2 regions of the Desulfovibrio aminophilus DSM 12254 genome follow, and region 2 is predicted to be linked to the other one. Evidence: riboswitches for the same ligand, from Rfam matches in the RefSeq annotation. Region 2 holds a riboswitch; the other holds the start of a gene.
The links. Region 2 has a riboswitch for fluoride ahead of H587_RS16995 (ATP-binding protein). Riboswitches for the same ligand answer to the same signal wherever they lie in the genome.
Positions count from the first base shown of each region.

Region 1: another riboswitch for fluoride. It lies ahead of H587_RS0116165 (MFS transporter); the one in region 2 lies ahead of H587_RS16995 (ATP-binding protein).

Region 1 covers NZ_KE383877.1:46,205-49,609, forward strand. Annotated here, with positions in the region: gene H587_RS0116160 (hypothetical protein) at 1-507, opposite strand, end outside; gene H587_RS0116165 (MFS transporter) at 726-1,946, opposite strand; fluoride riboswitch at 2,027-2,088, opposite strand; gene H587_RS0116170 (hypothetical protein) at 2,439-3,405, shown strand, end outside.
Region 2 covers NZ_AUMA01000006.1:151,965-155,369, reverse strand. Annotated here, with positions in the region: gene H587_RS0102745 (MFS transporter) at 1-1,056, shown strand, start outside; gene H587_RS0102740 (Chromate resistance protein ChrB) at 1,160-1,726, shown strand; fluoride riboswitch at 1,743-1,804, shown strand; gene H587_RS16995 (ATP-binding protein) at 1,893-3,344, shown strand; gene H587_RS0102730 (fluoride efflux transporter FluC) at 3,341-3,405, shown strand, end outside.

The DNA of each region.
Region 1 (3,405 bases), on a different contig from region 2:
GGCGAACAGACCGGTGGAAAAGCCGAGCGAGAACTCAGCGGCGCCGAGGGCCGCGGACCAGGCGTGATTCCTTTCCTTCATGACGAAGGAGGCGCGGCGCCCTTTTTCGTCGAACGACAGGACGACCACCCGCTTCATGCCCCGGCCCCCGAGGCTGGTTCCCTGGAAGAACCTGATGGACGAATTCCAGGTCACGATGAGGGAATCGCCTCTGCGGGCGACGTCGAACAGTTTCTCCCCGTCGGCGGGGCGGGAGAAGGCCTCCTCGATCCGGCTGACGAGTTCCCGCATGGTCCTGGGGCGGACGTCGGGGGCGGGCCTGAACACGATGAAGACATCCTGGAGGACGAAGAACATGAAGGTGACGAAGACCCCGTAGAGGCCGAACACCAGGGCGCAGACGAGGCCGTGTTCCGAGAAAATCCTGCCGAGGTCGACCTTGAACAGCAGGACCGCGAGCAGGGCCAGCAGCGGCCCCCCGGCCATGACTCCCAGAAAGCTCAACATGAAGCATATCAGTTGAACCGCCATGAGCCCCCCGCCTGGAAGAGATTCCGCATCATAAAATCATATGCGGTTCCCGCGGACATGTCGAGCGCGCCCCAGCAACGGGGCCGCGCCCGCCCTGGCGCGGATTTCCAGGCCCGGCGGACGGGCCTCCTCGGGAAAAACCGGGGGCCCGGGTGGAGCGGGAACCACCCGGGGGCGACGGCGGCCGGAATCCATCACCGCCCGCGCGGAATGACGGCCAGACCGGCGACCACGGCCAGCAGCGCCGCCGTGCCGCCCAAGATGAAGGGCGCGCGCGGGCCGATGACGTCCCAGGCCAGACCGGCGGCCAGGCTTCCGGCCAGGGTCGCCAGGCCCGTGACCATGAGGAAGAAGCCCAGGGCCGCGCCCCGGCGCTCGGCCGGAATGGTCGAGGCCACCAGGGCCTTGCCCACGCCCTCGGTGCAGCCCATGTACAGGCCGTAGAGCGGGAACAGGCCCCAGATCCAGCCGGGGCCCGCCAGGGCGAAGCCGAAGTAGACCAGGGCGTAGAGCGTCCAGCCCCCGAGCATCATGCGCCAGCGGCCGAAGCGGTCGCTCAGGACTCCGGCCGGGTAGGCCGACAGGGCGTAGGTCAGGTTGAAGAGCACGTAGGCGGCCACGGCCTGCACGTCGCTGAAGCCGAGGCTCTTGGCCCGCAGCAGGAGCAGGGCGTCGGTGCTGTTGGCGAAGGCGAACAGGCCGAGCAGCGTCAGGGCGCGCCAGTATTCCCGGGGCAGGCCGCGCAGGGCCTCGCGCAGCGGGAGACGCGGGGCCGGGGTTCCGTCCGCCGCGCGTTCCGGGGCGGCGTCCCGCAGCCGGAAGGTGAGCCAGACCGCCGCCGCGCCGGGCAGGGCCGCCAGGAGGAAGATGAGCCGGTAGCGGCCGGGCAGCAGGGCCAGCAGACCCAGGGCCAGGAGCACGCCCACGATGGCCCCGGCCGTGTCGAGCATCCGGTGCAGGCCGTAGGCCCGGCCCGCCATGCCCCTGGGCGCGGCGTCCGCGATCATGGCGTCGCGGGCCGTGGTGCGCAGGCCCTTGCCCGCGCGGTCCAGGAGCCGGGCCGCGAAGACCACGGGCCAGGAGAAGGCCAGGGCCAGCAGCGGCTTGGACAGGGCGCTCAGGCCGTAGCCGGCCCGCACGTAGGGCGCGCGGCGGCCCAGGCGGTCGCTGTGCCAGCCCGAGAGGCCCTTCATGACCGAGACCACGGCCTCGGCCACGCCCTCCACCGCGCCCAGGACCACGGCCGGAGCGCCCAGCGCGGCCGTGAGGAACAGGGGCGCCACGGGATAGATCATCTCCGAGGCCACGTCGGTGAGAAAGCTGACCCAGCCCAGGGTCCAGATCGCCCGGGGCAGGCCCAACCGCCCGCCCTTCGCGGCTTCCGCCGCAACGCCGCGCGACACGTCGTCCGCCATGACCGTTTCCCTCGCCTGAAAACAAAAAACCACGCCCGGCGGCGTGGTCCGTCTTCCGCACGCACTCCCGCCGCATTCCCCATCCGGCAGGAGTCATCGGCATCACGAGCGGTTCAAGGGGGACTCCATCCCCTGCCCCGCCCTTCTAGCCCGGGGCCGGGAGGGGGTCAATGGAGGGGGGAGGATTGAACAGGCCCAATTGAGAGACGGGATCGGAAAAAAAACGGCCGGGGGACGACTCTACGACTTATTTTGTTTGGAACGGACTCTGTAGAATATATATTAAAATGCCGACACCCGCCCTCTTTGCACCTGCCGACCCTGGTCAGATTAAAACGATCCCGCGCCAGCCCGCTGAAAGAGGCAGCGGAAATTATCCTTGTATCCAAGAAATCGGGTGTGGTACAAGCCAGCCATTATTTACGATCGCGTTCGCGACCGGGAGAATCTGGCGTGCGGATCAATCTAATTATTACTCAATGAATTGAAGCGATGATCCAGTTTCTAGCCGACAACATCGACCAACTCGACCTCGCTCTCGACCAGCTTGCGATTGCCGATCGAAATTTTGATCGGTTTGCGTTCATGCTCATCGACAACGTCGTGGAGCTGACTCTACACAAATTCGCTCAGGATAAAGCTGGTGAGAACGAGATGTGGGGACGCTGGGGGGAGCCCAAGCACGACCAAAAAGTAATTAAAGAAGCTCTGAGTCAGAATTTCGATTGTAAGGTCAAGGCTGCTGGCAAACTTGGTCTGTTGAATAAGGCGATTTCCGAGTCAATTCTCAATCTTCACAGCTATAGGAACACTGCCTATCACAAGGGCCTTCGGCACGAAGGAATCCTGCATTCTCTTGCATTGTTCTATTTCAGAAACGCTTGTACGTTACTGGCAGCGTATGAGCCTGTGTGGTGGTCATGGAGCAGTTCCGACAAACCTTCCCACCGTGCCCAAAAATACCTAGGTGATCCCAGGCGTGGCGATTACAGAAAAGTCTTTGAGTTCGCCTATGCCAGGCTTGATAGTGTGGCCGCATCCATGCATGAAGATCTTGTCGGAGACCTATCCGAAGACCTCTCCAAGACCATCGACTCCATAGACGAAACCATTGACTTCTTGGTTGACGGTGGGCCGAAGAAAAAAAATCGCGACGACGTAATCATCGATTGTCAGGTATGGCCGTTTGCATTTACAGATGACGCAAAAGCATATGCCAAGGCAAATGGTTGCAAAGAAACAACGGTTGGCGGATTTCTCGATTGGATTACCAAGAACTATCCCTGGCCGCTGAGGAAGGATCCAGTCTCTGGCTGGCGTAAGCGGCTTGCCACACTCCGGCGCGAGAAAAATCGCCATAACGTCTTAAAGATATACTGCGATTTCATGCGACAAACGGAGAAGATTCGCGCACAAATTGTGGAGGCAGCTGCACAGCTTGATGCATATATACAGCAAC
Region 2 (3,405 bases):
GCCGGACTCGGGGAACTGCTCGGATACGCTCTGCGGCTGGTCTCCGGCCGCTTGGCGGACCGGACGGGACGGTACTGGCTGGTGACCATCTGCGGTTATCTGGTCAATCTCCTGGCCGTGCCGCTCTTGGCCATCACCGGGCATTGGCAGTACGCGGTGCTGCTCATGTTCGCGGAACGCGTCGGCAAGGCTCTGCGCTCCCCACCCCGGGACGCCATGCTTTCCTTCGCCGGAAAAACCATGGGCCGGGGCTGGGGGTTCGCCCTGCACGAGGCCATGGACCAGACCGGAGCCACCATTGGCCCTCTGCTCATGGCCGGTGTCATCGCCTGGAAAAACGGCCAGATCCTCCAAGACTACCAATTCGGCTTCGGCCTTCTGCTGATCCCCGCCCTGCTGTCCTTGGGGACCCTGGGACTGGCGCGCGTCCTGTTCCCCAATCCCCGCGACCTGGAGCGGCGCACGCCGGAGCTGGACACCCACGGTTTTGCCGAGCCTTTCTGGCTCTATCTTGCGGCAACGGCCTGCGTCGCCGCCGGATTCGCCGACTACCCCCTCATCGCCTATCACTTCCAGGCTCGGGCTGTGGTCGACGGAGGCTGGATCCCCTTCTTCTACGCCCTGGCCATGGCCGTGGACGGCGCCGCCGCCCTCGTCTTCGGCGCAGTTTACGACCGCAGAGGCATGGGCGTCCTCATCGCGGCCATGCTGGCGGGCGTCCTGGCCGCGCCGCTTCTGTTCCTCGGAGGATTCGCCGGCGCTATCTGCGGTGTCGTCCTCTGGGGCGTGGGAATGGGCGCCCAGGAGTCGGTCATGAAGGCCGTGGTTGCCGCCATGTCCCCGGCCGCCCGCCGCGGCTCGGCCTTCGGCGTCTTCAACATGAGCTTCGGAGTGTTCTGGTTCGCGGGCAGCGCCCTCATGGGCGTCCTGTACGACATGTCGATCCCGGCGCTGGTGAGCTTTTCCGTGGTCGTCCAGTTCCTGGCCATCCCGCTGATGCTTCTCGTCATGCGCCGTCATCGGGCCTCAACCAGCGCGGGGCACGATGTGAAGTGACCGGAGAAGAAAAAACCGCGCCGACTTCCGCCATCTTCCCAGGCGGACCGGTTCCGGCTTTACACGATTCGCCCCGAATCATACAAGGAAGCCACACGCCGGAATGACCGGACTCAACGACGGGGGTGGCAACGACGTGAAGTGGCTCTTTTTCTCCTACACGGTGCCGACGCAGCCGTCCCGGGCCCGCGTCAGCGTCTGGCGGCAGCTCAAGAAGATGGGGGCGGTGAACTGCCTGTCCTTCTGGATCCTGCCGCACCATGTGGACAGGATCGCCGCCTTGGAAAGGCTTTCCACCGAAATCGCCGCCTGCAAGGGCGAAAGCATGCTGATCGAAGGCAAAACCTTGGGCCCGGAGGACGAGGCGCGTATCAAATCCGCGCTCATGGAGTCCGGCAACGAGGAATACGGCGAACTCCTGCACAAGTGCGACGATTTCCTGTTGGAAATTGAAATGGAGACGAAGAAACAGAACTTCATCTTCGGCGAGGTGGAGGAAAACGAGGAAGAACTGGACAAGCTTAAAAAATGGTTGAATAAAATTGAAAAAAGAAACCCCGTCAACTCGCCCTTGCGCAAAGACGTTCTGAAAAAAATCAAGCGCTGCGAAAAGGCGCTGGACGACTTTTCGCGCGCTGTTTATGATAGGGTCCACGGGAAGAAGGACTAGGCACGGCCTTCCCTTCTTCCCTCCAGGGGATGGGGTCCCCCTTGATCCGCTTGTGAAGCCGATGACTCCTGCCGAAAATGATGCGGCAGGAGTCTGTGCAGCAACCGACCACGCCGCGAGGCGTGGTTTTTTTGTTGGGCCCCGCACGGAGCAAAGGACAACGACTATGAGACAGCCCACCTCCCTCCGGGACGTGATACTCCATCTGGAATTTCCCGTGCGCCACACCGGGGAGGACGACCCGTGCCTGCGCCGCGCGGCCCTGCTGCCGGGCTTCGAGAGGACGGGCGAAGGCGGCCGCGTGCGCCTGGGCCTGGGCCAGGCCGGGGTCCTGCGGGACGTGCTCCTGGACCTCTGGAAAGAGGCCAAGGGCCACCCGGGCTCGTTCCTGCGCCTGGATGGGCGGGACTTGGACCTGGAGGGCCTCAAGGAGGTCCTGGCGGTGCTGGACTGCGCCGGGGCTCGGGATGCGGCCCGGGAGGGCCGGAAATACTGCGTGCCGGGCCAAGGTGGCTGGAACTGGGGCTGCCGTCGCCTTGCCCATGTGCCACCCTGGGACGGGGCGGGAGAAACGGACAAGACGGCACTCAAGCAACGACTCCGGGACGAGACCGCCCGGAAACGGCTGGAGCTGTGTCCGCATTTCGACGCGACGCAGGCCGAAGCCCTGGCGGACGCCCTGCCGCGGGACTGCGCGCCGCCCGAGGCCCGGCCCGTGGTTGATCCGGGTCGCGCCAAGCCCCCGGCAGGCGGGGCGTCCGCGGACATCTCCGGCGCGCAACCCGGACGCCTGATTCCCAGGACCAGCTATACCGACGTGGGCGGGCTGGATCAGGCCGTGCGCACCCTGCGCGAGACTGTGGAATTGCCGTTGAAACACCCGGAAGTCCTGCGCCGTCTGGGCATCGCGCATCATCGCGGTGTGCTCCTCTTCGGCCCGCCGGGCTGCGGCAAGACACTGCTGGCCCGGGCTCTGGCCCACGAGTCCGGAGCCGCCTTCCTGCCGGTGAGCGGGCCAGAGCTCATCACCAAGTGGCACGGCGAATCCGAGGAAAAGCTGCGTGAACTTTTCGACGAGGCCCAGAAACGCCAGCCGGCCATCGTCTTCTTCGACGAGATCGACGCCATCGCCCAGTCGCGCTCCTCGGACGAGAGCCTGCGCCTGGACAGTCGCTTCACCACCCAGCTCCTGACTTTGCTGGACGGAGTGTACGACCTGGGCCGGGTCTTTGTCCTGGCCGCCACCAACCGGCCCGACCTCCTGGACCGGGCCCTGCTCCGGCCCGGCCGCTTCGACCGGCTCATCGAGATTCCGCTGCCGGACCTGGACGGACGGCGGAAAATCCTGGGAATCCATACCCGGGGCCTGCCTCTAGAACGCAACGTGGACCTGGCCGCCCTGGCCGGGGACATGGACGGACTCACGGGGGCGGACATCGCCTGCCTGGTGCGCGAGGCGGCCTATGCCTGCCTGCGCAGGCGTTTCGACCTGGACGATCTGCTGCGTGAACCGGCGGCGCTGCCCGAGGACCGGCTCAAGAATCTACGTGTGACGGCCAGGGACTTCCGCCAAGCCCTTGCCTCGGTGCGCAAAAGAACGGAGAATCTGAACCTGTGAGCAAGATGCTTCTCATGGCCCTGGCCGGGGCCGCCGGAACCCTGGCCCGGTACTGGCTGTC